DNA from 3 places in the Brevibacillus sp. AG162 genome. Region 3 is predicted to be linked to each of the others. Evidence: predicted binding sites of a transcription regulator. Region 3 holds the regulator's gene; each other region holds the start of a gene.
The links. Region 3 encodes LexA, which represses DNA repair genes until DNA is damaged. Its sites were predicted from a motif close to CGAACATATGTTCG; they were not measured.
Positions count from the first base shown of each region.

Region 1: the regulator LexA is predicted to act here: its motif matches at 2,941-2,954, upstream of FB479_RS02950 (YolD-like family protein).
Region 2: the regulator LexA is predicted to act here: its motif matches at 8,300-8,313, upstream of FB479_RS17760 (WYL domain-containing protein).

Region 1 covers NZ_VFNO01000001.1:597,210-607,276, forward strand. The annotation lists gene FB479_RS02925 (hypothetical protein) at 337-963, shown strand; gene FB479_RS02930 (hypothetical protein) at 1,050-1,448, shown strand; gene FB479_RS02935 (HNH endonuclease) at 1,671-2,513, shown strand; gene FB479_RS02940 ((deoxy)nucleoside triphosphate pyrophosphohydrolase) at 2,500-2,898, shown strand; gene FB479_RS02950 (YolD-like family protein) at 3,137-3,406, shown strand; gene FB479_RS02955 (YhjD family protein) at 3,413-3,784, shown strand; gene FB479_RS02960 (hypothetical protein) at 4,103-5,548, shown strand; gene FB479_RS02965 (PsbP-related protein) at 5,623-6,183, shown strand; gene FB479_RS30820 (helix-turn-helix domain-containing protein) at 6,387-6,896, opposite strand; gene FB479_RS02975 (magnesium chelatase subunit ChlI family protein) at 6,983-7,336, shown strand; gene FB479_RS02980 (hypothetical protein) at 7,504-7,779, opposite strand; gene FB479_RS02985 (CPCC family cysteine-rich protein) at 7,889-8,155, opposite strand; gene FB479_RS02995 (protease inhibitor I42 family protein) at 8,543-8,755, opposite strand; gene FB479_RS03000 (EAL domain-containing protein) at 9,345-10,067, shown strand.
Region 2 covers NZ_VFNO01000005.1:315,714-325,780, reverse strand. The annotation lists gene FB479_RS17795 (spore germination protein) at 16-1,491, shown strand; gene FB479_RS17790 (GerAB/ArcD/ProY family transporter) at 1,509-2,606, shown strand; gene FB479_RS17785 (Ger(x)C family spore germination protein) at 2,603-3,706, shown strand; gene FB479_RS17780 (alpha/beta fold hydrolase) at 3,783-4,616, shown strand; gene FB479_RS17775 (copper resistance CopC/CopD family protein) at 4,769-6,055, shown strand; gene FB479_RS17770 (YcnI family copper-binding membrane protein) at 6,072-6,695, shown strand; gene FB479_RS17765 (MFS transporter) at 6,971-8,212, shown strand; gene FB479_RS17760 (WYL domain-containing protein) at 8,371-8,592, shown strand; gene FB479_RS17755 (hypothetical protein) at 8,690-8,956, shown strand; gene rsgA (ribosome small subunit-dependent GTPase A) at 9,200-10,067, shown strand, end outside.
Region 3 covers NZ_VFNO01000001.1:782,935-793,001, reverse strand. The annotation lists gene FB479_RS03895 (HelD family protein) at 1-2,050, opposite strand, end outside; gene crcB (fluoride efflux transporter CrcB) at 2,089-2,454, opposite strand; gene FB479_RS03885 (DUF896 domain-containing protein) at 2,552-2,749, opposite strand; gene yneA (cell division suppressor protein YneA) at 2,826-3,164, opposite strand; gene lexA (transcriptional repressor LexA) at 3,327-3,950, shown strand; gene FB479_RS03870 (DUF456 domain-containing protein) at 4,001-4,486, opposite strand; gene FB479_RS03865 (DUF4269 domain-containing protein) at 4,595-5,170, shown strand; gene FB479_RS03860 (SOS response-associated peptidase) at 5,167-5,856, opposite strand; gene FB479_RS03855 (GNAT family N-acetyltransferase) at 5,943-6,833, opposite strand; gene FB479_RS03850 (CD3324 family protein) at 7,522-7,785, shown strand; gene FB479_RS03845 (FusB/FusC family EF-G-binding protein) at 7,945-8,583, shown strand; gene FB479_RS03840 (SRPBCC domain-containing protein) at 8,647-9,162, opposite strand; gene FB479_RS03835 (ArsR/SmtB family transcription factor) at 9,194-9,538, opposite strand; gene FB479_RS03830 (SDR family NAD(P)-dependent oxidoreductase) at 9,701-10,067, opposite strand, start outside.

The DNA of each region.
Region 1 (10,067 bases), 190 kb from region 3:
AGACGTAAAAGGCGAAGCATTCTAAGCGTCTTATTGCTAGCAAGTGCAGGTGCTAAAAGAAGCTTACCATACGTCTCTTTGAATGATGCTGAAGTTATATCAAGCTAAATATTGCACAGACCCTCTCTAAGCGTAATTTACTAGAGGGTCTACTTTGCATACATATGTATAATCCATTTCAAGCAACATTGAAGTTGTCTAAGTAAGTATTTTTAATCAGAAAAAATAATTTACATATAAATGAAATCGTTGTAAAATTAGCAATAAATCCCATATAATCTTCAAAGTGTAATTTGTGGGATTAAAAACATAAATTGTGAAGGGGTAGTAAATTAAATGTCTATTAGTGTGTCTCAAAGTGGCTTTTCATCAAAAAACATTCAAGGAATGTATACAGCTAAAAATGCTGCTGTGGCTCAACCAAAAGAAACAGTAACCCAAGGTTTAAAAAACAATGAAACTGACGCTGACAAAGTCCAAATATCTTCTGAGGCACAACAACTTTTTGCAGCTCGTTCAAGTAAACGTGAGCCTGGAACACTTAAAATAGGAGATAATTTAATTACATGGACAATGGAAAAACGCGTGATACATTTAGATAATGATAAGGACCTTAGAAATGCTATTAGTGAAGATATAAATAATGCTGAGAAAATCGCAGATCAAATTAGAAGCGATTATAGGGCGGAATACGGTAAGCGATTGGATATATCATCTGACTCTCTAACTTGGGAAATAATCGGTCATATCTATCCAGGAGAAATAGCAAAAGCACTTAAGAAAGTTGATTTTTTAATTCCAGATTCAATCTCTGAAGGATTAGATTCAATCATTAAACGTACAAAAACAATAGACATGGGGGAAAAGGGCAAAGATGAAAATAGAGAATTATGGGATGAAATGGCTGACCTACCTAATTGGGTTCAAGATACAGTAAAAGAGGCGATAGATCTAGTAAATTAATGATAGAAGAAACATGTTTAAAGCGGAATCTCTTTTCTATTTTTATTTGTAGAACGAAAGAGTTATAGCTATAAAGGAGGGAAACTATGCCGGCTTTTCTTAAATGGTTACTATTCATTGTGCTATTAATTGGAAGTAGTATTCAACTTTTTCTTGATTTGCTTATGGGCGCAGATATTCCGGTAGTACTTGATGATGGGGAGTTTATTAGGTTTATACAGTATTCTGGCGTATTGTTTTCACTATTTATAGTTTTCTTATCTTTACAACGAAAAATCTCAATACTGATCATCAATACTTTTGTTCAAATCATTATAGCTGGTTGGTGGTCAACTAGTTTAGAATCTTCATTAGAAATGGAAACAAGAGTAGACGAGCTAATTTATAGCAGCCTAACGGGATTGGGCAGTTCGATGCTAATAATTACTTATTCCCTTGTTCTTTTAGTTAAATTACTGAAGGAAACCGGGAAAATCAAACTATAATGGCTTTATATACTTAAACGACTCAGCTTATTGTTTGCTTTGGATATTACTCATGTATAGGCCCTCCTTTGGAGAAATCCAGGGAGGGTTTTTAATTTTTATTTGAGGTGCTATAATTTTCAAAAATGTGTAATTTTGGTTGGTATAATTCGAAACATACATGTTGAATTGGAAATGCTCTGATTTCAGTGAAAACCATTGTAGCCTTGAGGTGGAACAAATATGACAAATTGGCACCGACTAAATCCTGGAGACGTAATAAATAATGACGTATTAAGTGAAATATTTAAATGCTCTACACAAGGTGGAATGAGAAGAGCACTAAAGACGAACTCATTAATTATAGTCTCTAATCACGTTGAATCCCTCTATGATGATCGATGGATAAATGACGTACTGCACTATACGGGAACGGGCAGGCGAGGAGATCAAAGCATAACACATACCCAAAATAAAACCCTAAATGAGTCGAATAATAATGGGGTTGAAGTTTACCTATTCGAAGTGTTTAAAGAGAAAGAGTACACCTTTCGAGGACGGGTTCAGTTAGCAGGTGACCCTTATCAAGAGAAACAACCAGATGATGACGGAAAGATTCGCAAGGTATGGGTTTTTCCCGTGACATTGATTGGTACGGGCAAAAATTTTAAGCCATCTGAGGAAACTATTAGACATGCCCATGAAGTTCATGAAAAAAAAGCTCGGCGTATGTCTTTTAATGATCTCGAGAAAAGAGCGAAAAATGCGAGAAAGACATCCTCGAAGAGAAGTGGTACTGTAACTACATACGATCGTGATCCTTATGTTGCTGAGTTTGCAAAGAGACGAGCCGAGGGTATCTGTCAACTATGTGAAAACCCTGCACCCTTTCATAATAAACACGGAGAACCTTATCTTGAAACACATCATGTTGAATGGCTAGCAAGAGGCGGGGAAGATAGCACAGGTAATACAGTTGCTCTTTGTCCCAATTGTCATAAGAAGATGCATATCCTAGATCTAGCCAATGATGTAGAAAAGCTTAAGAGAAAGGCTTTGGAGGAAATCAGTTATGAAACAAATTGAAGTCGTAGGGGCTGTTATAGTGAATGAAAGCAAACAAATTTTATGCGCGCTACGATCTCAAAATATGAATCTAGCCGGCTTCTGGGAGTTTCCCGGGGGAAAGATTGAGCAAGGTGAAGATCCCAAAAAAGCGTTGTATAGAGAAATTAAAGAAGAGTTATCATGTGAAATAAAAGTAGGCGAAATGATCGAAGAGACGGTTTTTGAATATGATACCGCTACTGTCCACTTAAGAACCTTTTTATCGACAGTATTGAATGGGGACCCTAAAGCTCTTGAACATGAGAAGATTGCTTGGGTTTCTGTATTAGATCTAGATCAATTAACCTGGGCACCAGCGGATATTCCAACAGTAGATAAATTGAAACAGCTACTGCTCCACTAAAAAAAGTGGGGCTTTTCTTTTTTCATCACCCGTCATAAAATAAGAACAAACGTTCGCGAAAGGGTGATTAACATGGAGATGATCAACACCGTTATAGATGGCAAACTCCAAGCTGTGCCTGTGTTATCCAACAGTCATCTTGTCGTAATGAGTAAAATCCGTTCTGGATCATGTCCAGGATACGCCCCCGACATTCTTCAGGATCTAATCGATGCTGGATTGGTGGAGGAGACTTCAAATGACCTTATTGTATGAACATCACTATGAGCATGTGGTGACTCCGTTGCTACCGATTGATGCAGATTTGATGGCTGAAATGTATGTCATTATCTATGACTCAGTAAGCAAAGATTTTGCGATCGCCGTCAGTTGGTATGAGAAATGTATTCGTAGGGAATGGGGAGTAGTCAAGAACATCGACCGTGATGAACGGAAAATCAAACTTATACGGGACGATGGCTGCTGGTGGATTCCTATCGATAATTTACTTCAAGTTGAGCGGGTGTAATTAACAATGATTCAACCTGACCAATGGCGAGAAATCCTACATGAATCGATCCTGTATGGCTTGCTGTTTAAGGCACTAGCGATGGATGCACAAAAGCTAAATCAAGATCAACTAAAAATGTCATACCGTCCGGTGTTGGATACCATTTCAATGTGGGCAGAAAGGAAGCATTACGAATATCGCAGCCAGTTTGGGGAACTGGGCGGAAAAATTCACGTTCAGAAAACGACTGATGGTTTATTATACTTTGTTCTTGTGACTGTACGTGGCCGACAGGAAGAATGCATTTATAATGTACATCACTTAAAAGCTGAATGTCAGGTGCGGCTTAATAATTACCTATACGACGCCAAGCAGCAAGCGAACGGGCATGTATAATATGTACCAATGGATTAAAGTAGCAAAAAACCCGCCAAGTGATAACGAGTGGGTTATTTTTGTTACTTTATTTACTATGCTCTATTACTTCAAATGATTGCTCACAAACTTTATTTGTCACATAGTTTTCGTAATTTATAACTTAGTTGGAAATGTTTTGTCGAAAGATGAAGGTGAGTAAATATCATATGAAATCCATTAGAACCGAAAATGTTTTGTCGAATTAAGTGAAATAATGTCGAAACATTAAACTTTATCAAGATATAAGATTGGTAGTAATATGATGAAGCTAAATTGTAAGTATTTGGAGGGACATTTATGGGGTTATCTCGTAGCGAACGTAATGAAGACAGAAGAGATGCAAGATTAGCACGTCGCGAAGCTTTAGAGGTCAAAGCTGCAGCAGCAGCAAAAAAAGTATCCAAAACTGCTAGTAGTACCCAACAAAGTAATACCAACGCAGCAAAGACATCCGTACAAAAAGCTAGTGTAGATAAAGTTGACATTAGTCAAGCCGCAAGAAATTTAGCAGCTACGGTGCCTAAACAAGCTCAAATATCAAATAACACAGGAGTAATGCATGGCCCACCGATTCCACCGAAGACTAGTAGTACCAAAACATCAAATAACACGGGAGCTATGCATGGTCCACCAATTCCACCGAAGACTAATAGTACCCAACAAAGTAATACCAACGCAGCAAAGACATCCGTACAAAAAACTAGTGTAGATAGAGTTGACATTAGTGAAGCGGCAAGAAATTTAGCAGGTATGTTGCCTAAACAAGCTCAAACATCAAATAACACAGGAGTAATGCATGGTCCACCAATTCCGAATAAAAATGGAAAGACGTGGGGTGAGGCAGGCAGTGAAGCTGCAATTAGCACTACTGCTGGAACAGTGGTAACTACCTCAGTTGAAACTGGTGGACAAGCCTTATTAGGTAATTCGTCCCTTCCAGGACCAATATCGAAAATTATTGGAGTAGGTGTATCAACTGCCGATGTTTATTACGATGGGTCCGCAAAACTATCCAATGGGAGCACGAACTTTGGAAGTACCAAAACTCTCAGACAGTCGTTTATAGAGGCTAGTTCAGGGGCAATATTAACTGAATTAGTCTCAACTCGATTATTGGCAGCTGCTACAGCATCATCGGCATTTTCGCAATATGCACCGCAACACTCTAAATCTCAAGTATTTGTATTAGGACTTACTACAAGTTATCTAGTTGCAACTACAGATTCGAAGATTGGATTATCATCAACATTAGGCGAGAAGGCCGAAAAAGAGATTGAACGGGTAAAACAAACATTAGGCGAGAAGGCCGAAAAAGAGATTGAACGGGTAAAACAATCAGGTAATAAAATTAATGAGTATATTGAGCGCGGTAATAAAAAACGTTACAGTGATTTTTCAGACAAAGAAAAGCAAGCAATTGATAAGGCTATGAAGAATGTAGCCGATCAAAATGACAAAATACTAAAAGCAAAGGAAAAATGGGAAGACGCTAATCGTAGAGGTGATGAAGCTGAAAGAAAGAAAGCAGAAAAAGATGCCAGAGATGCTCGGAAGAATGGTGGGAACATAAGTAAAGAAACGAGCATAGATCGAGTTAAAGAGTTGAATGATCAAATCAGAAAAGAGAAAGCAAGATACAATGCAGCTGGAAATATAAGGGATGAAAAAGATAGAAAAAGGATTCAGGACGAAGCACGTGAAAAGGCTAACAATTTAAGAACTCAAGGTGGAACATTAAGATAATATTAAAAAATAGTAGCACCTTCTGTTTTTACAGTAGGTTATAATAACGAAAGTTGACTAGTTGGAGGAATATTATGGGTATACCACGTCATCTCAGAATCATAATTCAAAGTTTATTAGTGGTGAGTTTACTGCTAGGCTGCTCTCAAACGAAAATAGCAGAAGAGACGAATGAATTATTGAAATATGAAGATAAAAATAATAAATTTACTATTTCATATCCAAAAGACTGGACTGTTGACACAACGCGGAAAAATGTAAATGTTCTGTTTAACTCGCCAAAAGAGAGTGAACAAGACGTTTATACAGAAAATATAACCGTAAAGGCGTTTACATTGCCAGAGGAAGCTACATCTCCTATGGAAAACTATAGAGATGGAATGATTGAGACTATTAAGAAGCAGACACCTGGTATTGAAGTTCTTAATACTTCCGACTTAACAATAAATGAGCTTCCAGCTCTTCAGATCCTTTTAAGAGAAAAGCGAGATAATGTAGATTTATCGCATCAAATGACTGTTGTATTTAAAGGCAATATGGGATATGTACTAGGATTTACCTGCTTAGATGGAGAGCTTGACAAATATTCCGCAACAACGGATAAAATAATAAATTCTTTTAACATCATCAATTGAAATATTTTTAATCCATCAGGTAGTAAAAATATGTTTCTCCCAAATTTGAATAGGTATTTTCTTTAGACCCTTCGAGATATGTTAAGTAAAGTCGTCGGTAATGATATCATTGGGAACCTCACCCTGTCATAAAAAGGGTAGCGTGCTGCTTTCTTTCATCAAACAAAAGAGCCCTTCGGATAAGAGAAGGGCACTTTGATTTTTTATTCCTTCATTAATAGATCTAAAATAGGAGCGATTTTATTTAAGTAATTATCGGGTGGAGTCTTGCGATCATGTTCCCAGTCGAACAGTGTACGTTCATGTACCTCTAAAAGCTTAGCGAATTCCCTCTTTGTATACCCATGAAATAAACGTGCTTTTACTATGCGTTCCCCTAAAGTTGATTCCGGCAGTTTCTCAAAACAACCGAGAAAAGCAACTGAGACACCAAGCACTTTGGAAAGTCGTCTTAGACTAGGAGGCGATACTTTCAATTTATTAGCTTCTGCTAATCCAATTGTTCTTGTACACAATCCTGTGGCAGCGGCAAGATCAACCAAGTACATCTGTTTTGCTGTACGTGCTGCTCTAAGACGGCCACCAGGACTATCATCTATCATGTCTATAAATGGAGAAAAGGGTGTTTCCTTTTTGTATGTTATTCCAAGGGTATTATCTTCAACCTTGTCCTTGCGGATTCTACGGTACTCGAGAGAAGCAAACCTGCTCATGCTCTCCCCAACAAATCTACAAATACCGGTCAAAGCTCTCGGGTCCCCTGCTAGACCGCATCGACCTGCACATCGAGGTGCCGCGAGTGCCAGTTCAACTTCTTCACAACAGAAAAGCAGAGGAGTCCTCGAAAGACATTCAACAACGAGTAGAACAAGCGAGGGCTGTTCAATGCGCAAGATACCACTACCGTCCGGGATGTCCTTTTAACAGCGTGATGAATGGCGAAGAACTGCGACAATTTGCTCAGCTGGATAAGGAAGGACAAGAGATGCTGCAGCTTGCCTTCGAGACATTAGGTTTGAGTGCAAGAGCCTACGATAGAATTGTGAAAGTGGCGAGAACGATTGCAGATTTAGATGGCGCTTCCCGTGTAGATGCTGCACATGTAGCAGAAGCGATTCGCTACAGAGCTTTGGATCGAGGGCTACTTTTTTAAGAGTGCTAGTTATACAAAAAAACCGATAAGTTTAAACGTCTCAGTGCCAATACCTCAAAGGTATGAACATTTAACATCCTTGCTAGTGTAGAAAGAAAGAACATAGATGCGATGAGGAAGAACCAATTATTTTCATTTTTTATGCGCTATAGATGTAAATGTTAACCTCATTCAGACTCACTAGTTTCATCAAACAATGGCTTATCCTTAGCAGTAAATTCTAATCGTAAATGAATACGGTACAAGATTTCAATTCCTTCAGCAAATCCAAGCAAGAATATAGAAGGAATGACGGAATAAAACACACTGGTTAGAAAATGGAGAAAATTATCATTAAGATCGTCGAACCAAATAAATAACCCAACGATAAAACCAACTATACTAATAATAAACGCGAGAATCCGAATCCAACGAGCGTATTTATTTGTATAGCGTTTGAACAATACTCTCAGCTCCAAAGTATCCGATTTTGTGAAAAGTAGAAATCCTCAACATTTTTGGTTAAGAAAACAGAATAGCGCGTAGTTATCACTCACATCATTACATTTAGTCTCAAGTCAGTGGCATCCACTTTTTATCTTTTTCATCATCGTATGTAGGCTTTCTAACAAATGGTCTGCCGTGATCGTCGCAGGCTCCAAAACGAATAAAGTTTCCCTGTGCCTTTCGTAGGGATACTTTGTTTGCGCCCCTATCTGAATCTGGTTCCATAAATTGAAAGGGATCATCCTCCCAGAAACAAATTGGACAGATATCGAATTCTCCGTCATGACAGAGCGTTTTATAACCGCAACATGGACAAGTAAATTTTGCATTCATTTGATTTTGCTCACTTCCTAAATCCAAGAGATAATTTTCCCAACAGTGAATAAACTATCTTGCCATAATGAGCAATCCATAAGAAAAAAAGATCCATACAATCAGCAACGATCCAAAGACTGCATTTCGCCTATAATCCTTATTGTTGACAATTTTCTTCATAATAAATGTAAAGTTAACAAAGAACAAAATAGCCAGAATAGGATTAAGGTATATCGCAGTAAAAATAATGAAACCCATATTAATCACCTCATCCAAATTATACCATATATGCCTGGGTGATTATCAATATGCGCTCAGTTAGTCTGCATGTGCCTCGTAAATGAACGCACCACATACAGACTAAGCACTTCACTACCGAGCAATGGGGATTTTCTACACATAACCCTATACAACCGTAACCACATAAAACACAAACTCCCCGCAATCCCCACTATCCCAAGGCCGCCAATACTTCAAAGAAATCGACGTCATTCCTCGCCGCAAAGCCTGGAAAGACATCACCTGATGCCCTTCTTGCCCAATACGAGCCGGTGATGATGGAGGAACAAAATGATTCGCAAGCAACGATAAAAAGCGAGTATCCACTGGATTAGACAAGTCCCATTAGTAGCCGCTTGAGGGATTTGCCACTAGCGTAATTGTGAACAAGTGGCCTTCCTGCACTTGTAGTGTATACGTTGAGGTCTTGACCACTGGCCTTCCTTCCTCCTTTTGGATGAAGTGGATATCCATTTTCCATACCATATGAAAAAAGTTTGATAGCTGCTAACGACAAAACAAGCAGTTAAAATTTTATTTTCATTCATTTCATGTGATCCAATTCGTTTACAAGTTGTGGAATTGCTTGATACATCTATCATTTAGCGAAATGATTATGATAGAAAATAGCCATTATACGGACAATGTTCCTAATTAATTTGAAACAATTAGTATGATCTGGAAAGGAATATGCAAGATGTTGGCGAATAAGTAGGGACAAAGACATATATTGTCGAAATGTCTGCTGTTATTTGTAATCTTTATTACCTAGTTATTGTTATGGCTAGAAATATCCAGAGTGAGTAGAATTTCTTTTGCTCGTGCATGTAGGTACATTTCCCAGCACTTCCATGGCGCAGAATATCTCGCGCATGGAAGAAGCTTTTTCTTTGTGTTCATACTTGCTAGGAAAGGGAAAGGAAAATTGATGGAGAGCATTGCAGAATTATTTAAGAAAAAAGAGTACTACCACGCATTTCAGCCTATATGTCAACTTCCTGAGAAAAGTAGGATAGGGTATGAAGTATTACTTCGCAGTAAAGCGGGGATCCATCCAGAGGCATTGTTTTCTTTGGCGAAGGAAAACAAAATGCTGCCAGAACTCGACATCCATTCCCTGCATCATGCACTCTCGACTTTTTTTCATTCGTCGCTTGAACACAAAAACGAGCTTTTATTTGTGAATATTTTTCCTTCTACCATAATAGAAGACACATTTCCTGGCTTCATTCAAAAGATCGCTCGTTCCTTCCGTCCCTTTTTAACCCAAATCGTTTTGGAGATCAACGAATCGATTATGGAAGGAGAATGCTGGAGCGAACCCATTTTTACACGACGCATAGCTGAATTGAAAAAGATGGGGTTTCTAATTGCACTGGATGATGTCGGAGATGGCGCGAACATATTCAGTAAAATTGAAGATATTTCGCCAGATTACATCAAGATTGATCGCTTTTTTTCGCAAGAGCTCTCGAGTTCATTAGAAAAGCAAAAGACTGTAAAATTGTTTGTCGATTTTTGCAAAGATGCACCTCAACTCATTCTCGAAGGAGTTGAAGAAGAAGAAGATTTTGCTTGCGCTTCTTTTTTGGGCGTTGCAATCGGCCAGGGATACTTGTTTGGTAAACCAGGCAGCTTGCCGGACGAATAA
Region 2 (10,067 bases), on a different contig from region 3:
TTGGGGTAATAGAAAATGACAACCAACATGATTCCTGATTCCATTCAAGAGACGCAAGAAATATTATGGCAACAAATGCGAAATCCGCGATTGTCGTTTCGCAGTCTATCCTGTGGAAACAATAGCTTGTTGTTAGCGTACCTCCCGTATCTCATTGATATGGTTATTCTCCAGCAAGTTTTGCTTCCCTTTTTAGAAAGGTTGCCCGACGAAAAGATAGCGCCTGATACTCTTTTGGGGAACCTCCCTGTTGCTAAAGTTCGCAAGACGATTGATTACAGACAAGTCAGTGATTATCTCGTGAGGGGATGGATTTACCTTCAAATAGAAGGAGAAGACTGCGGACTTCTTCTCTTCGTGGCTAATATACCGAGTCGTTCTTTGGGAGAGGCTCAGGTCGAAGTACAAATATTCGGTCCCCAGGTTGCTTTTACCGAAGCATTTGAAACCAACTTCGGGATCCTGCAAAGCTATCTAACAACGGATATGCTCTCTAACGTCTCTATTACAATAGGGAGACGCAGCAAGACGAATGTGGAAGTATGTTACATGGAAGAGCTGGCTGATCCTGAAAATGTTCAAACCGTGGTTCAGCGTGTGAGAGAACTCGATGTAGATGGATTGATTGACAGTGGAAAACTGGTTCAACTGATTGATGATAATACCTTTTCTATTTTTCCGCAGTTGATCATGACAGAACGTCCTGATTATGCAAGTGAAGCTCTGTTGGAAGGAAAGGTTATCGTGTTTGTGGAAGGCAGCCCTTTTGCTATCATGGGTCCCAGTACCTTCGTTGACTTTTTCAAGTCCAATGAAGATCTTTATATTCGCTGGCAAATGGCTTCCTTTATTCGATTGTTGCGGTTCCTTGCTCTATTTGTCTCCTTGTTTTTTACGGCTATCTATGTGGCTGCCCTGACGTTTCACTATGAAATGATTCCCTCTGCTTTGCTCGTATCGTTGGTAAAGTCTCGTTCCAAGGTGCCATTTCCACCATTGTTTGAAGCTTTGCTGCTGGAGATGATCATTGAATTCTTGCGGGAGGCTGGGGCAAGACTTCCTTTCAAAGTCGGGCAAACGATGGGGATCGTGGGTGGTATCGTTATTGGACAGGCCGCCGTAGCAGCGGGCTTTACCAGTAACATTCTGATTATGATTGTGGCACTAAGTGCATTAGCGTCGTTTACCTTTCCTTCCTACATGATGAGTACGGCAGTACGCATCCTCCGTTTTCCAATCATCTTGCTGGCTGGAATTTGGGGAGGCTTCGGTATTATGCTTGGCGCATCTTTTCTATTGATTCACATCCTACGCCAGTCCAGTTTAGGACGTCCGTTTTTTCTCCCCTTTTTTCCATTTCGCTTGCGGGATTTTAAAAACAGTCTAATCCGGGTTCCTTTTTATAATCTCGGCAAGCGTCCCGCTTTGACGCGTTCTCCTGACAACGCCCGTTTGCCTGATGAAGCCGGGAAGAAAAGACCAATTCAGTAGTTAGGTGTTGAGTGGGAATGTCAACGATTCGTCGTCATAGCCATATGTTTATCAGCGTCTCCCTTGCCATGTTTATTGTGCATGGCAACCAGGTTGGAATTGGTATAGCGGGCGTACAGCGCTTTATTTATGATCGAGTGCAGCAAGACGCTTGGATTGCGGTCATAATAGCAGGTTTGATGACGCATGTGACCGCGTGGGTCATGCTAAAAATCTTGAGGAAATATAAAAACTTGGATTTGTATGACATCCACCAAATGGTGTTTGGAAAATGGCCAGCCAAAGTGCTTAATTTGATATTTATCATCTATATTATGGGTTCTGCATTAACGATCCTGCGGGGATATATCGAGATCATTCAGTCATGGATGTTTCCAGAGGTGCCATCCTGGTTATTGAATGCTTCCTTGCTTTGTCTGGCCATTTATGGAGTGACAGGTGGAATTCGAGTGTTGGCTGGGATTAGTTTTTTTTCGGTTGGACTGACGATTTGTCAGCTCTTGTTGATGATTTATCCCGCGCAATACGCCGATTTTAATTTACTGCAGCCTGTCTTTCATCATGACCTTGTAGAGCTGTTGGACGGTGCCAGGAAGATGTCTTTTAGCATTATTGGATTCGAGATTATTTTGTTCATCTACCCTTTTGTAAAGGAAAAGCAATTACTCTCTCGCTATGTACATGGTGGATTGTTGATGACCACTCTTTTGTATGTTGTCGTCATGCTGGTTACACTCCTGTATTTTCAAGGGGAACAGCTTAAACATCTGATCTGGGCAACTCTGATGATGATGAAAATAGTAGAGTTTCCGTTTTTGGAGCGGTTTGAATTCGTTTCCATCTCATTATGGATGCTGATCATGCTGGATAATTTGCTTTTGAACTTGTGGGTAGCCATGCGGGGGGTACACCATATTGGTGGTTTCAAGGAAAGAAAAGCACTTATCGGGATTGTCATTGTCATGTTTTTCGCCAGCAACTTTTTGGAGACGCGCCAGTCGATTAACTGGATCACGGATATTTTCGGAGCGGTTGGCTTCTATATCATATTTGTTTATCCGTTGATACTTTATATCGTTATTCTGCTGTTTCGGAAAGGAACGGTCCGGACATGAAAAGGATACGTCTGCTAGCTTATTATTTGCTAATGGCCGCTTTGTTGAATGGCTGTGGGGAGGAACAGGTACTAGAAAAATTGGGACTAGCGGTTGCCGTGGGTTACGATCAAATCGGAGACGGAAGGTTGTTGGGTACCACGGTGTTTTATCAAATTGATCCGGAGGCGCGTCAACTCGTCACTGTGATTGCGGGAACAGCCAATACAAGCAAAGGACTCAAAATTACTCATAACAGGGAGTCTTCCAAAAAAATAGTAGGGGGGCAAATTCGTGTCGCTGTCTATCAGGATGAGCTGGCACGCAAAGGAATATTGCCGCTTGTGGAAAACTTGAGCCGAGATGCCTCCATTGGCAGCAATGTCTATTTGACGGTGGCGAAAGGAAGGGCTTCTGACATCTTGACGCATCGCTACCCCGAAACGAGCAACATCGGAATTTACCTCTACCAAGCTATACGGCAGAACGTCAATGGTGAGAATATGATTTCCTCTAAACTCCATGAGTTTATGAAAGATTATTATGCGGTCGGGAAAGATCCCGTGATGCCTTATATCGAAAGAGTAAAAAACGAACTGCATATTGACAAAATTGCTCTGTTTCGAGATGAACGATTGGCGGGGGAGATTTCCACAAGGGAGGGGTTTTTCCTTAAGATATTGCGTGAGCGTTACAATAAGGGAGAATTGGAAATAAACTTGACTGTTGATAATAAGCGTTTTTTTACTGTAATTGAACATATCTCAAGCAAAAAGCAAATCAAACTGCTGGATTTGGATAAACCAAGGTTTTCGGTGAAGGTCAAAATGACAGCACAGATTCAGGAAATGGCTGAACAAATAGATTTATCAAAGCCGGAGGAGTTGCATAAGGTACAAAAAGCAATCCAGCTGGCAGTTAAAAAAGAGACGGAAGGTTTACTGGAAAAGTTAAGAAAACACCAGGTAGATCCCGTAGGATTCGGGGAAATCTACAACATAGCCCGTCAAAAGAGTGGAAAAAAGAAATTGAATAGAGACGAATGCCGTGAAGTCATGAAAAGGGCGCAATTTGATGTTGATGTCCAGGTCAAGATTTTACGGACAGGCGTCATTGGGTAAATGGACCATGAACGTGAAGAAATATCTGGACAAGCAAGAAACGGGGGTGAGATAGTGAGGTGTGAGGTGAGAAAAAATGGAAAACAGGCAGGCTGTACAAACGGGCATTCTCGAAGCCAATGGCGCACGGATTTACTATGAAGTAGCAGGGGAAGGCGAGCCGCTCCTATTGATCCATGGCTTCAATCTGGATACAAGGCTATGGGATGCCCAGCTGCAAGCATTTGCACAGATGTATAAGGTCGTTCGCTTTGATATCCGCGGGTTTGGTAAAACGCTGGCGACTGACGTTCCTTTTACCTTGTACGACGACGTGAAAGCGGTTCTGCTTTGGCTTGGTATCGAAAAAACGCATGTGGCTGGGCTTTCGTTTGGGGGAATGGTCGCGCAGGAGTTCGCCCTTGCTTATCCGCAGATGGTGAGCAGCTTGATTCTAGTCGCTTCCGGCTTGTTTGGTCACCCAAGAAGTGAGCAAAGGCTGAACGATGTGGAACGATTCAATCAAGTATGTCAGCGTGGCACGACAGAGGAAGCGTTGGAAATGACAACACAAATGTGGTTTGATGGTCCTGGTCAGCCGGTAAATGAGCAAGCTCGCGAAGCACGAAACCGCTTTAAAGAAATGAACAGACACGCCTTTTCGCTGCCGGAGTTTGGCGCTGGATTGGAAACTTTATCCCCCTCGCCAATCGAGCGTTTGGAAAACATCAAAGCCCCAACACTCGTTATTGCAGGAGCGCGGGATTATCCTGATTTTCTACAGATCGCCGATGTGTTGACTGAGCGGATTACAGGCGCACAAAAAGTCATCCTGCCTGACTCGGCCCATATCCCACCGATGGATCAACCAGAGGTATTCAACAAACTCGTCCTGGAATTTCTCGCAAAAAACATTGTAAAATCATCCTAATACAGTTTGAAAAGGCATGGATCGGAGAGAATTTCCGCTCATGCCTTTTTTTGTTTTCAACACTTTGCCACATCAGATAGCCCAATGGAGCCATATAGATTCTCGTACTATTTTGATAGGATTAAGGACGAAATAAGGAAGCAGGTGGTAGGGTGACAGACAACATCAGATATTATGCGGTTGTGTTTTTGCTCGCCTTCTTACTTGTACTGACAACGGGTATGACAACTGCTTACGCCCATGCTGGCTTGATGAGCAGTTCACCGCAAGATGGTGAGGTACTGAAGGCGAATCCAGGACAAATCTCTGCGCGGTTTACCGAAACATTGGAGCCCGATCTTGTTAACGTGCGTTTATTTGACTGGGATGGCAAGGAAATAAAAGTGGAGCGGCCGACATTGCAGCCAGGCGACGCCTCGCAGCTGAATGCGGAACTGCCGAGCGATTTGGCTGAAGGGACGTATTCGGTTATCGTATCTGTCGTTTCCGAGGACGGACATCCGATCGAAGAGAAGCTCACGTTTTCCATCGGACAAAAAAGTGCGGTCGTGGTTCCGCCAAGTGAGCAAAAAGCAGATTCAAGCTACTTGATCATGTACCGCTATTTGGCGCAGGGGATTATTCTTGTGGGTGGCGGCTTGTATCTGGTAGCGTGGGCAGCGCAGCGTCATGGCTTGCCTTCGCTTGCCCAGCTCATCGGGATTGGCAGACAAATCGGATGGAGTTTGGCGATCATCGGACTTATCTTTCTGTGGTTCTTGTATGACGAATCGTTAACCGCTGTATCACTTACGCAAGCACTGTGGCAGATGGACGGGAACTTGCTCAGTCAGTCCCCGTTTGCGATCATGTTGCTGGTGTCCTTTGCATTGCTGTTATTGGTTGCGATCCCTAATATGGTGTCCGGCTGGTATGTGGGAATCTGGGTTCTCGTGATCAGCGCACAAGCTTTTGGTGGTCATGCATGGGGCATTGCTCCTGTCTGGCTGTCCCTTGTACTGAGACTGTTGCATGTTTTGACGGTCGCCGTGTGGATGGGGGCGCTTGTCTACTTGCTACTCACAGTCAAAGCGGCCGAACGAGGACAGGAGTCGTTCAAGAGATTCTTTTTGCAGACAGTTGCTGTGGCGTCTGTGCTTGCTGTCGCGACGGGTGTTGTCATGCTCATCGTGCAGACGGATGTCATGAGCATTTTCCAGAGTGCAACGGCATGGAGCTATCTGTTATACGGAAAAATCGCAAGTGTCTGCCTCATGCTTCTTCTAGCCTTTAGGCAAACAAGACGCTGGCGGACGAAAAACTCCTTGCAGCCATCTTACTTGCGTTGGGAGATTGTATTCGGGATTATCGCTGTTCTGGCTGGACTTTGGATGAGCCAGATCAACTACCCGACTGCTACGACAAATAATCAGGCCGTGATTCAAACAGATTCAAACTAGGGGAGGATTTCATACGATGAAGATGACAAAATGGATGAGCAGTGTACTGGTAGCAGGTGCAGTTTTGACGTTGGCGACAGCAGCACAAGCACACGTGAACGTATATCCGAAAGAGGCAACTACAGGCTCCTATGAAAAATACACCGTGCGTGTCCCGGTAGAAAAAGACGTCAACACGACAAAAGTGAAGCTGGAATTCCCAGCAGGTGTGAAGGTGAATTCCGTACAGCCGATTCCGGGCTGGTCCTACGAGTTCGAAAAAGATAAAGACGGTGTGAACACAGCGCTTGTGTGGACAGCAACAGAAGGCGGAATCAAGGCGCATGAATTCCAAGAGTTCACGTTTGTGGGGGCAAACCCGAAAGAAGAGGGTCAATTGGCTTGGAAGGCTTATCAGACCTATGCAAATGGCGAGGTTGTGGAATGGACAGGGGACAAGGATTCCAAAACGCCAGCGTCTGTCACTACCATTAAGGCTGGTGTAGGCGAAGCAGGGCACGAGCATGGACAAGAACAAAAGCCAGCAGCCGCTCCTGCCGGGGAAGCGGCGGGTGCAGGCAGCAACAACACCTTGCCATTGGTACTTTCCGGTTTGGCGTTGCTGATCTCCATTGTTGGCCTGTTTAGAAAAAAAGCGTAAGTGCTTCATAATCAAGCTGTGCAGTGTGTCCAATCATGCTGCGCAGCTTTTTCCATTGTGTGGCAATTGAAAGAATTCTATAATAGCTGTAATTACTTTCGGAGGTGTATATCACATGTTAAAAACACTATTCAGAGCAAGCAAGTACACAGGAAGGAAAAATAAGAGTGGCAGCATGACGCGTACGCATTTTGCACAGTAGAGGATTGTAGAGTAACGATCAGTATGTGAAAACGGAACGCGTCATCTGCCTAAAAAAGGTGGATACTGCTTCCATGTTCATGAATGCGACAAAAGTATATACGATCAAAAGTTTTTTGACTTCCCTTGCCAATACGACCATGTTCACGACCTATGCGCTTTACTACATTGTGACACTGGGCTTTAACCCGTTTGAATTGCTATTGATTGGGACAGTATTGGAGTTATCCGTGTTGGTATTTGAAGGGATAACAGGTGTAGTGGCGGATACGTACAGTCGCCGTCGCTCCGTCATTATCGGGATGTTTTTGCTGGGAATCGGATTTGCGATGCAGGGGATCGTCCCTGCGCTTGATGCTTGGATACCGTTGGTTTCTGTCTTCGGCTTGGTGCTGTTTTCGCAAGTTATCAGTGGTCTCGGGTATACGTTTATCAGTGGAGCGGATACTGCATGGATTGTGGATGAGGTTGGAGAAGAGAAGATCGGTACAATTTTCATGAAGGCCAAGCGCTACTCCTTGTTTGGGAATCTGCTCGGGATTGCACTCAGTGTGGCATTGGCAACACTCGCTTCTAACTTGCCTTACCTCATAGGTGGCCTCATGTATATGGGGCTTGGTATCTTTTTGATTCTGTTCATGAAGGAGACCGGTTTTGTTCCTCGTGAGCGTGAGCAAGGTGCTTCCCACGTGAAGGAAATGATTCAGACGTGGACTTCGGGTGCCAAAGTGATTCGCAGTCAGCCGATTCTCATGCTGATCTTGTTCGTGACGCTATTTACGGGTGCGGCTTCTGAAGGGTATGACCGATTGTGGGAAGCGCATTTGATCGCAGAAATTGGCTTTCCAGAGCTCGCTGCTATTTCGATGCCGATGTGGTTCGGGATCATTGCCGCACTCGCAAGCTTACTCGGCCTCATCGTCGTAGGCGTTGTGGAAAAAAGGCTGGATGTGAACAATGAGCGGGTTGTCCTTGTGGGGATGTTCATGTTGACGGGACTCAAAATTGCAGCGATGATTGCTTTTGCCTTTTCCCCTAGCTTTAGCTGGGCATTAGTAGCATTGCTGTTGATCGGTGTGATCCAGTCATTAAGCAGTCCGCTGTATGATACGTGGCTGAATTTGAACATTGAGAGCAGTGTGCGGGCGACGGTTTTGTCGATGATGGGCCAGTCCAATGCCTTGGGACAAACGGCAGGTGGTCCGGCTGTCGGATGGATTGGGACCCGTTTTTCGATTCGCGCTTCGCTGGTTGCGGCGGCCATCTTGTTGGCACCGATTCTGATTGTGTTCGGACGTGCGCTTAGGAGGCGCTGAGTTGTAACAAGCATAAGGCATGTGTCCATTTTTAGGGCGCATGCCTTTTTTTGTTGAGGCAATAATTAGGTGTTGTAAACTAATTTGCGAACGTGCGTTCTCTTTTGGTATGATGATCTCAACAACAAGAAGACACATTTTGTGGTGGTGACAGCCTGATGATTCTGGAGTTGAGAAGGTACGCGGCGCGGCAGCAAGCAGTGGAGATCATCTATTTGAAGAAGGATGGAGAGGCTAGCAGGCGTACGATTCGTGTGGTGCAAATCGATGTGAACAAAGGGAGCTTGAAAGCATACTGTTATATGAGGAAGGCGTATCGTGTATTTATGTTGGATAACATTTTGGCGATCGTACCTGTGTCTGGACATTTTACCGGATGAAAAGGAATCACCCTCCATGCCCCCAGCCTATTCCAGCCATACTATGTTATACTAAATAGGTAAACAACTTCAAAAAAGAGGAAGGGCGGGGACAACAATGGAGTTCTTTATGGTCATTGTCATCATGTTTTTGATCGTAGTATTTGTCTTGGCGTCCAAAGCCACAAAAGGCGGAAGTAGGCGCTCTCATTCCTCTTCAGACAGCGGAGGCGGCGCCTTCTATGTAGACAGCAATCACAATCACCATCATCGAAATCACGACTCAGACGATCGTTGGGATAGCTATGACAGCGGTAGCGGAAGTGGTGGAGACAGCGGTGGTGGCGGAGATAGCGGAGGAGGAGGCGGCGGCGGGGGAGATTGACGCTGTTGCATTTTGTTTCATTATGGTACAATAATTGGGAAATATGATTCCAAACCTGAATGGTAGGTTTGCTAAAGGAGAGATGTTTTATGGTAGCCATCAAATTTGTTCAGAGTGTCGTAGTCGGGGTCACAGGAATCCTCCTTTCAAGCGAACAGTAATACCGTTCACCAAATGAGGATTCGACTGTGACTGGTTCTGGCTGATAGCCATATATTTAACCAATTGCAGGGGGAATCCGCAGTGAATCAACTAACCAATCAACAAGTATTGCAATCTATGGGCTGGAATGAGTATTTTGCTAATCATTTTGCCCCTTATGCCGAGCAAGGCTACAGTGTGGGACGTATCACACTCGAACATAAACGTATTTATCGTCTGTGGAGTGAGCATGGCGAACTCTTGGGCGAAGTAACGGGTAAGCTTCGTTATGAAGCCATCGGACGAGAAGATTTTCCGGCTGTCGGGGACTGGGTAGTGATCAGTGCCCGCCCAGAGGAAAAGAAAGCCTCCATCCACGGACTTCTTCCACGTAAGAGCAAGTTTTCCCGCAAAGTAGCTGGGGATACTGTGGAAGAGCAGATTGTGGCGGCTAACGTCGATACCGTTTTTCTCGTGAATTCCTTAAATAATGATTTAAATTTACGCAGGATGGAACGTTATCTCATTCTTGCGTGGGAAAGTGGAGCCAATCCGGTGATTGTGCTTTCCAAAGCAGATTTGTGTGACGATCTGGATGCATGCATGGCAGAGGTAGAATCAGTTGCGATCGGAGTACCTGTTCACGTAGTCAGTGCTGAGCAGGGAGAAGGACTGGATCAGCTCGCACCGTATCTGGGCGAGGGGCAGACGATTGCCTTGATGGGTTCCTCTGGTGTTGGCAAATCCACGTTGATCAATAAATTGAGCGGAGCGGAGATGCAAAAAGTCAGTGGCGTGCGTGAAGGTGATGACCGTGGCCGCCATACGACGACACATCGCGAACTGTTCCGATTGCCGAGTGGTGCTCTGATGATCGATACACCAGGCATGAGGGAGCTGCAGCTCTGGGAGGCAGATGAAGGCTTCCGCGGTGCCTTTGACGATATCGAGTCCATTGCGGAAACATGCC
Region 3 (10,067 bases):
AAAAAGCAGGCATGACGGTGACGCCACCCGGAAATTGGTTATCCTTGCTGCCTAACAGAGTCAGATCAGCGACCTTGTCTTGCAGGCCTTTATGTGCTTTTTTACTGGCTTGAATGGTTTTCGCTACGATCGCAATCGTTTTGAAGCCTTTCGACTGGTAGGCAGCCACACGCGAAGAGATGTCCTCCCACAGTTGCACTCGTGAACGAGCCTTAACCATGATTGGTTTTTCACCATGCCGCAAAACCGGTTTTGCCAATACCGTCTCTGGCAATTCAATTTGCCGCAACACTTCATTGGCACAGCGCATGATTTCTATTGTCGAACGATAGCTTTGCGACAACGTATAATAGGAAGGAAACAGATGTGCAAAAATCCCCTTCGTCAACTCTTCCCACGCATGAATCCCTCGGTAGCTATGAATGCCTTGCGCAATATCTCCCACGATCGTGAGCGAGTTTCGCTTGGTTGCCAATGCAATCACGGCTATTTCTAACGCACTCAAGTCTTGTGCCTCATCCACGACCGTATGATCAAAATGTTCCGCTTTATTCATTCCTTCAACAATATGCTGCAAATATAGCAATGGCGCGATATCTTCCGGTTCCAATCTCTCCTCTGCAAACAGCGCAGCACTTGACTGCGTCACATCACGAACAACTTCGTCTGAAATGTCAGCAGGTACGAGCTTGCGCAGCAATTCCTCGTCAGCAATCAACTCGCGATAAGCTGCGAAGATCTCCAGTCTTGGAAACGAAGTCAGGTACGTATCCAGTATTTGCTCCAGCATTTTCTCGAATTTGTACAAGCCTTCTTTGTCCAAATCGACTTTTCGCTCTCGCAAATGGGCAAACAATTGCTTGTTCATTTCTTGTTTCAAATGCTTGCGAAGCGCTTCTACCCGGCGATGATACGGCATATTCGCGAATTGCTCCAGGAAGCACTGACGAATAAAATCACCGGGAATGGAAAAGACTTGCTTCGTTTTGTTGTATAAAAAGCTGAGCTTCTTAAAAGGGATTCTTGTTTCGACGATATGCCGAATGTACTGCTCCAGTGCCTCTCGACAAGCGAGCGATCCTTTGAAGCGAAGCCTGTTTCGCGTCATTTCTTGCTGGCGCTCATCCTGCCCCTCTTCGAAGAACAATTGAAGAGGCTTATCTGGACTCACGATTCTCCATCCTTTTGGCAGCAGAGGCTTCACAAGACGCGCTGCCCAATCTACAAAGGTAGACTGTTGAACGTCATCGACTCCCAGCTCAGGTAAAACCTCGGATATGTAGGTAAGAAACATCCGGTTAGGTGCAAACACCATGAACTTTTTGGACATCATGGAATCCTGGTAGTTATAAATCAAATAGGAGAGTCGGTGCAGCGCGATGGTCGTTTTTCCGCTCCCCGCTACTCCTTGCACAACAATGGGTCGTTCTTTTTCCGCCCGGATTATATCATTTTGCTCGGATTGAATCGTAGCGACGATGTCTTTTAGCCTGCTATCGTTTGCCTGATTCAGATTGGCAGCCAAAAACTCATCAATGAAGCCCTCTTGCAAAAATTCGTCGGGATGCCCCATTTCGCGGTTAATCGTTTCTTTTACCGCTCCATCATAGATGCCGACGATCTTTCCGTCTTCAATCGCAAAATTACGCTTTAATCGAACTTCACCACGTACGATCTCGCGTCCCATCCGGTAAAACGCGTCTTTGCTCTCACCAGAGTAATAAAGACCGGCGATAGGCGCACGCCAATCTACGACGACAGAATCAAATGTATCGCTACGTACAATTCCTCGTTTTCCTATGTAGACCTGATCCAGCTCGTAGATTTCATCCTTCAAGAAATCCACTCTGCCGAAATAAGGCTTCTCTCGACCCTGATCTTCCAGGTAGCGCAAATCCTTTGCCTTTTTATAGTTCACGACCTGTTTCACATAGTCATCCGTTGCCTCGCGAATATCATTGCGAAGCTGCTCCATTTCTTCGTCGATCGCTGAAATGGTTTCATCCAGCTTTTTTTGTTCCAATTCATAATCACGATGCTGTGTACTCACATTCATTCCCCCTCACATGTATCGTGTCATTGAACGTATCAGGACCATTGCCTAGCCAACCATATTCCAACCGCACAAGAGAGTAGGCCGACTCCCAAACTGAGAAGAGCGTACAAAGTGCCACGCAACAGGTGACCTTCTCCCCAAAAAGAGACCACTTCCAAGGAGAAGCTAGAGAAAGTCGTAAATCCTCCCATGACACCCGTTGCAAATAAGAGATAGAGCGTTGGAGATAAAATGTCGCGTTCTTTCCCCAGCACGAACAAGATGCCGATGATCAAAGATCCACAAACATTGGCAATCCAGGTTCCCCACGGCCATCCCGGCTGATTCGCGAGCAAAGACAATAGGTAGCGCACAAGAGAGCCAACTGCTCCTCCAACCGCCACAGCTATCCACGCCATCGCTTTCCCTCCCCTGGCTATCAAAACCGTATGTATGTTACAGAAAAAGACACCCTAGCTTCAAGCGAGGATGTCTGTCGTATCAGTAATTGTTATCTTACTGTTTTGGCTTATTTTCTTCAAGGTCTTCCACATAACGGATGGAGTCCAAATTTGCTTTCAATGAAAGCTTAACGGCGTCAATATACTTTTGGCGCAATGCTTTTTGTTCGAGCTTTTCCTCTTCGGTCAAACCTTCTTCGCGAGATTTTTTGACCAATTCGTTAATGCGTTTAATTTCTGCGTCAGATACCACTGCTGGTTCCTCCCACTCTGTAGTAGTGCCGCTTCATTATACCACATACGAATGATCCCGCAAGACAGCCGAACACTTATGGGGTATCAGGAAGGATGAGAGTCTGACCCGGGTAAATCCTGTTGCTCTCTAAACCGTTCGCATCCTTAATCTCTATTATATAGTCACGAACATCCATATGCTGATTTGTATTGTATTGAACAGCTAATGACCATAGGCTATCTCCGGATTGTACAGTTACCTCTCTACCCTTTGGCTCCTCCATTGGCGAAGAAGCAAACACTAGTTCGGTCAACAAGTAAAAAAAGAGAGTAAATGTAATAAGAAACAAGAGAGCTTGTCCTCTCGTGATACCAAAACGAACACGGCGTTCTTCTTTTTTCTCGAAACGATTACGTACTGTCGATGAATTCATGATAATGGCCCCCTCACAAACATACGTTCTGATCACTTGTAACCTCATGATAAATGAGAACATATGTTCATGTCAACAAATAATCGAACTTATGTTTGTCGAACGCAAGCTCCCATGGTATAATATAGGAAAATATGTTCGAGAAATCAGGGGTGTCTTTCTATGTCAAAATTATCGAGTAGACAACAAGCCATCATCGAGTTCATACGAAAGGAAGTTCGTGATAAAGGATATCCGCCATCTGTACGTGAAATTGGAGAAGCTGTTGGACTAGCTTCCAGCTCAACGGTACATGGGCATTTGGCACGTTTAGAGAAAAAAGGCCTCATTCGTCGAGATCCTACCAAACCTCGTGCCATCGAATTGCTATCAGATGAAGATCGTTTTCAAGACAATTTCGAAGACTCTGTCGTCCGTGTGCCAGTAATCGGAAAAGTAACCGCTGGACAACCGATTACTGCCATTGAGGATGTGGAAGAATACTTCCCGCTTCCAGATAATATCGTGACTTCTGACAAGGTCTATATGCTGCGCGTCTCCGGGAACAGTATGATTGATGCCGGGATTCTCGACGGGGACTACGTAATTGTTCGCCAACAGCACGTAGCGAACAATGGTGACATTGTCGTAGCCATGACAGAAGAAGACGAAGCCACCGTCAAAAGATTTTTCAAAGAAAAGAACCACTTCCGTCTCCAACCGGAAAATGCCACGATGGAACCGATCATTCTGGAACATGTCACCATTCTCGGTAAAGTCATCGGTGTCTATCGACTCATTCACTAGTTTCCACGTAAAAAAGGACAGCCGAGGCTGTCCTTTTCGTTTTCTGTATGTTATCTGGCGATAAAAAACCAGATGATCATTGTAACTTGCAAAATGACTTTTACGACCGCACTGCCCAAAAATCCGATCAGTGAGCCTACGCCCGCTTTCACTGCTCGCTCCATTGACTGCTTCTGTACCATCAGTTCTACCAGAACGACAAATACGAACGGCAAGATCAGCATACCAAACGGTGGGAAAACGAAAATCCCGAGGATAATTCCGACCGCAGCCGCAACGGACGACCACTTGGACCCCCCGTACCTTTTCACGAAGTACATGTTCGTCAGTAAGTCAGCACCGTATAGCAGAATGCTTAGAACGACCATTCCCCACCAAAAGGATGCCGGCAATCCCGCTCCCGGATCTGCAATGAAAAAGTGATAGAGCAAAAAGCCCGCCCACAGCAAGATCGTATCAGGTAAAACGGGTAAAAAAATTCCTGCGATGCTTAGCAAGAACAATAACACAACCACGACCCACAAAAATATTTCCATCCACTACACTCCCTTCATCTAGGTATACGAGTAATGACCGATTTCGTTGCGTACTTATTCACTTTTGTCTAAACTATTTTAAAAGAAAGTAGACATGGAGGTAGTCTCATGAGAAATTGGCATGATCTCTCTTACTTGGGCAGAGGAACGATGCGCCAAAAAGCGGCGTGGGCAGCGATTCAACATACGCACATCATGAAAGTACTATCCGATTACCGCCCAGTGCTTGCCGGAACCATCCCATTAGACATTGATGTCAAGGAAAGCGATCTAGACATTATTTGCGAAAGTCATGATCTGGAACAGTTTGAGCAAGCTGTTCGTACAGCGTTTGGCTGCTTGCCCGGATTTGAAGTGACATACCTGGATGTAAAAAGTATTCCCACGTGCGTTATCTCGTTTTTCACAGCTGACTTTTGGTTTGAATTGTTTGCTCAACCGGTGGCTGTCGAAAAGCAAAATGCCTACCGTCATATGGACATTGAAGCACGATTGTTAGACATAGGAGGCTTGGATGCGTACCAACATATCAGATCTCTGAAGCAAAGCGGCATCAAAACAGAGCCTGCATTTGCTCGATACTTTCATATTCCGGGTAATGATCCCTATGAGGCATTGTTGCAATTGGAGCCGTTAACCGACCAGGAATTACGACAAAGAATTCAGCTCCTGCGAAAGGATTAATCTTCGAACAAAGAACCGATGTCTACTTCTTGAATACAGGAAGGATCATCATTTTTGGGACTGCCCACTTTGGTAGATACCGGATACACCGTCATCTCGCTGGAATCATAGGGGGTAAACAGTGACTGTAGCTGCAGCTGATCATACTTCTCCCGATCAAGCCATAAGTCCTCGTCATCTTTCTTTAAGATGACAGGCATTCGCTCATGTATATTCTTCATGAGCTCATTCGCCTTTGTCGTAACAATCGTGCAGGTATGTACTTTTTCTCCCTCTTGATTCGTCCACGTATCATACAGGCCAGCAAAAGCAAATGGTTCCCCGGTCTTCATCATGATCCGCATCGGTTGCTTCCCTGTAATGGCGTTCATCCACTCATAAAAGCTGTCAGCAGGAAGGATGCATCTCTTTCGGGCGAAAAGCTGTTTGAATGCGGGCTTTTCATTTAATGTCTCGCAACGCGCATTGATCATTTTGTAGCTGCTCTTCTCATCGGCAGCCCACGACGGCACTAACCCCCATCTCAACTGACCCATACGTCGCTCGCCACGATTAGCAATAATCGCTGGAATGAACTGACCCGGTGCAATATTGTACCGTGGCTTTGCATCAAATGGAATGACTTCGATTTGGAACCGTTCCTTCCATTTTTCCAAGTTCGTTACGAGAGTAAAACGGCCACACATGCTTTTCCCCTCACACCCTTCCATACTGGACGTCTGCTTTTTCTCTTCTACTTTACTGTTTCACCTGACGTGTCATTTCAAACCTTTTATGCGTGTGAAGTAAGCGGAAAACGAAAATGCTCTCTCTCCATTTTTAACGAGGGACGAACAAATAAGGCATCATCCGTCGTTGTCATCCATGCAGATTGGATCTTTTCATTCTCACTATCCGGCATAAAGTGAAAATGAATGATCGTTGTCTCAGCCGTTACCAAATGAGAAAGGACTGCTTCTATATCAACTGGTTTTTTACTTACTAGATCAAATACATGCAGGTGGTCATCTTCTTGTTCAAATAAGACAATCACATCCTCTTCTTCGACATAATAAATCGCATCCCGAAAAACGAGCAGAAAGTAAAACATCAACAGATGCTCGCTATCCTTGACGCCCAATTTCGATGAAACAGGAATTCGTTTGGCAGCAAATTCCTTCATGATGATAAAATCAACCTCATTATCAACATCTAGCTTGCGCAAGACCGACTTTTTTCCTACTTGCTTTTTCAAATCAGACGCCATTAAGCGAAAACTACTTTCCTGTACTCTCTCAAATCCGAACTTCGGATAAAAATCGAGCACAGTTTCGTTGGCAAACAAATAAATAAAATCGTATTCCTTCTCGCATGTTTGAAGAATATGGTTCATCAATTTCGCTGCCAATCCTTGGGTGCGATAAGCCGGGTGCGTCATGACCGTTCCGATCTGGAGTGCCTTATAGTCTTTACCATTGGATGTCACGACCATCTTACTGGCAGAAGCGTTGGCAATGACCTGGTCCCCATCCATATAGGAGTAGCAGACATAGTTGTCATTCCAAAAGCCCTTGTTATACCATTCTTTAAAATCGAGCTGAAAGATCAGCTTGGCGAGGTCATTAAAGCTTTCCTTGTATGTTTCGATATGCTTGTAGTCGCTAATCAAACGATATTCACCCATGTAAAAACCTCCCATTCTATTGTTAGTGCTGTTTGTCATCATCCATTCCTTTTCAGCAATCCCTTCTTTCCAATAAAAAAGACCACAAGAAGAATTCTCTTCTCATGGTCAAATTTATCGATGTGATAAAGACAGCTATCCCGAACAGAATAGATATCATGCACAAACGTGAAATTTGTTTTGATGAGATATAATGACTTCTAATCGCTTTTGGAAAAAAGGGGTAAAAAATAAACAAAGGGCATGCCCTTCATTTGACCTTTTCCCGTATAAAATTCAGTTAGAATTTTATTTAGCGATTGTCAGTTTCATCATATTCTATCAAAACCTCTTTTCACATTCGTTACCTTTACTATATTTGACTTTCAATAGGCTGTAAATGAGTAATTCATATGTTTTAGTTGCGTAAGTACCGTTATACAAAAAAGTCATTTTCTTATATAATTACAAATAGTCCCTTCGTATATAGGAAGGGAAAACCATACCTCGAGGGGGGTGTACCAATGGCGAATGCTCTCAATTTGCCACATACCGCAGCGGCTCATGCAAAGCCTAGAAATAGTGAGGCGATACTTTGCATGAGGTGGTCTTACGTTTAATCGAATCATCGCCTTCATTTGCGTATCTCATTTCCTATTTCTTGGCTTTGCCCCTTATTTGCCTATTTATAAATAAGGAGCGAGCAGAAATGAAATGTGTGAAAGCAAATTTAATCCTTCCTGAATCGTTACTCGCAGAAATTCAAAAGTACGTGCAAGGAGAAACCATTTACATTCCGAAGACAAAAGTAGCCCATCAAAGATGGGGGACGCGTACTGGCGGGAGAAAACTCCTGGATGAGCGGAATACGGCTATTAAAAGCAGCTTCCGGGCCGGGACGGCTATTTCTCAGTTAGCGGAGGAATACTTTTTGTCTACAGAGACGATTAAAAAGATCGTGTATACCAAATAGACGTTTATCAAGCACTGACGACCTTTCCATTCAGGTTGTCAGTGCTTTTTTATGGCGAGTTTTTTTAGGAAATGTCCTCCCCCCTTTCTCCTCTCTTGCAAACACGCTAAAGTAAAGAAGAACCCACATTACAAGACAGAAGCAAGGAGGAACCGAAAGATGGAACCTTTTATCCATACGCATCAGTATCACTTCATTAAATCACGCGTTCAAGCAATCATGAACGCCTATGCGACCAGTACAGACGTCAACGTGATTCGTGCTCGCAAAGAAATCGCCCATGAAGAAATCTTTCAGTTGTTCCCAAACATGACGGAAGAACAAAAAGAGATTTTGCAGCCGATTGACTCGATTAAAGAAAAAGCAGAAGGAAAGCAGTTTTTGCATCAACTTTCACCGTTTGTGATTCCATTCCCTGCTCTCACAGAGGCTTCCATTAAGAAGCTCTTTCCAAAAGTAAAGAAGCTGAAAGTCTCGAATTTAGCTGAGATCAATTTTTCAGAAATCTCTTATGTGAGCTGGCTAGACACTGCGACGGAAAAGAAATTTATTGTCGCTTACCACGAAGGAAAACTGATTGGCATACACGGACAATTTACAAACGTAAACAAAAAAGGCGTTTGTGCTCTCTGTAATCGCTTTGAGGAAATCGGCATGTTCGTACTCGAAGCAAAAGGTTCTGGGGATGGAACGTATTTGAAAAAAGGAAACTACATTTGCCAAGACAGTGTGACGTGCAATCAAAATATCATTTCGTTGGATAAGTTAAACGATTTTATCTCGCTAATGGTGAAATAAATCTTCAACGAAAAAGCAAAAGCCGCCGGGTCTCCATGCCAGGCGGCCTTTCCTATATGTCCCTTACTGGATCTCGTTCAGACTCTCTTCCAAACGATCCCATGTTTGGGTGATACCCTCTAGCATGCCCATGTCCATGACAGTCTTCAGTGCTTCTGCGGACACGTATTCACCACGGCTAACCAACTTCGTCTTGCCGCCCAAATCAATGAATTCCATCGTGACCTCTGTTGAAGGCATTGTATCATTCGTATTGCCTTCTGCATCTGAAAAGTAATCGGTATAGATGATTTTTTCCGGCTCGACAATTTCCTTATAAACGGCCTTGCCCCAAGATTCCATGCCGTAAAAATCACCTTGATTCTTATCGACACATTTCATGCAGTAGTGCCAAACACCGCCCGGTCGGAATTCGACATGACAAACCGGAAGTTCCCAGCCTTTCGGTCCCCACCAACGCTTGAGATGCTCAGGCTCCTTAAACATCTTGAACACGAGATCTCTGGGCGCGTCGAAAACACGCTCCAATATCAGCACCCGCTCATTCTCTACCTTTGAAACCATTGTATTTCTTGTCATAGCAATTCCTCCTCATTCATTTGAGTGGATCTCAAGAATTTTCCTTGTTTTGCAGTTCCCGCAAATAGTCTTCCAGATTATCGAATCTTTCTTCCATAACACGCTGGAATGATCTCACCCAAGAATCCAGCGCTCGGAAGGGCTCGGGCCTGAGTTTGTAAAATCGACGATTGGCTTCGGCCTTCACATCTACGATCCCGTTGTCACTAAGCACCTTCAAATGCTTCGAGGCTTGGGGTTGGCGAAGCCCCAGTTGTTCAGCGATTTCCCCTACAGTTAGAGGACCCTCGCGTAAAAGTTCGACGATTTTCATACGATTCGGTTCAGCCAAAGCACTCAGCGTCGCCATGTCCATGCCCGGATCCATCCCTGACATGTCACTCACCTCGTTACATGATGGATTCTACGTTCATCTCATCCCCTTCAGCGTTATTGTGATCATCTTGTTAGGTAAAATATACACCAACAGGAATATTCCTGTAAAGGAATATTTGAAGAAATATCTGTTAGTGATTAATCAATAACTAACCGCTAGCATTTATTTCATGGAAGTTCGATTCTGCAAATGCTGGATCGTTGCCGTTATACCCTCCTCGAAATTCGTCGCTGGGATCGGTCCAATAAGCCGTTTATATTTTTCTCCGCTAAGGATCAACGGTTTTTCGGTTAAGTACAGCATCTCGACAACCTCCTTCATCACCGGGACGAACATACCTAACAAAGACAAACCCATTTTCCCAAGAGGAATGACAGGTTTCACGGTGCCACTTGCTTTTTGGGCGATTTGGACAATGTCTCGACCGGAAATGATGCCTCCACCTGGAATATGCCAGTTTTGTCCATAAGCAAACTCACGGCTGGCCAACTCTACAATCATCTTCGCCGCATCCGGTAAATAAACAAAC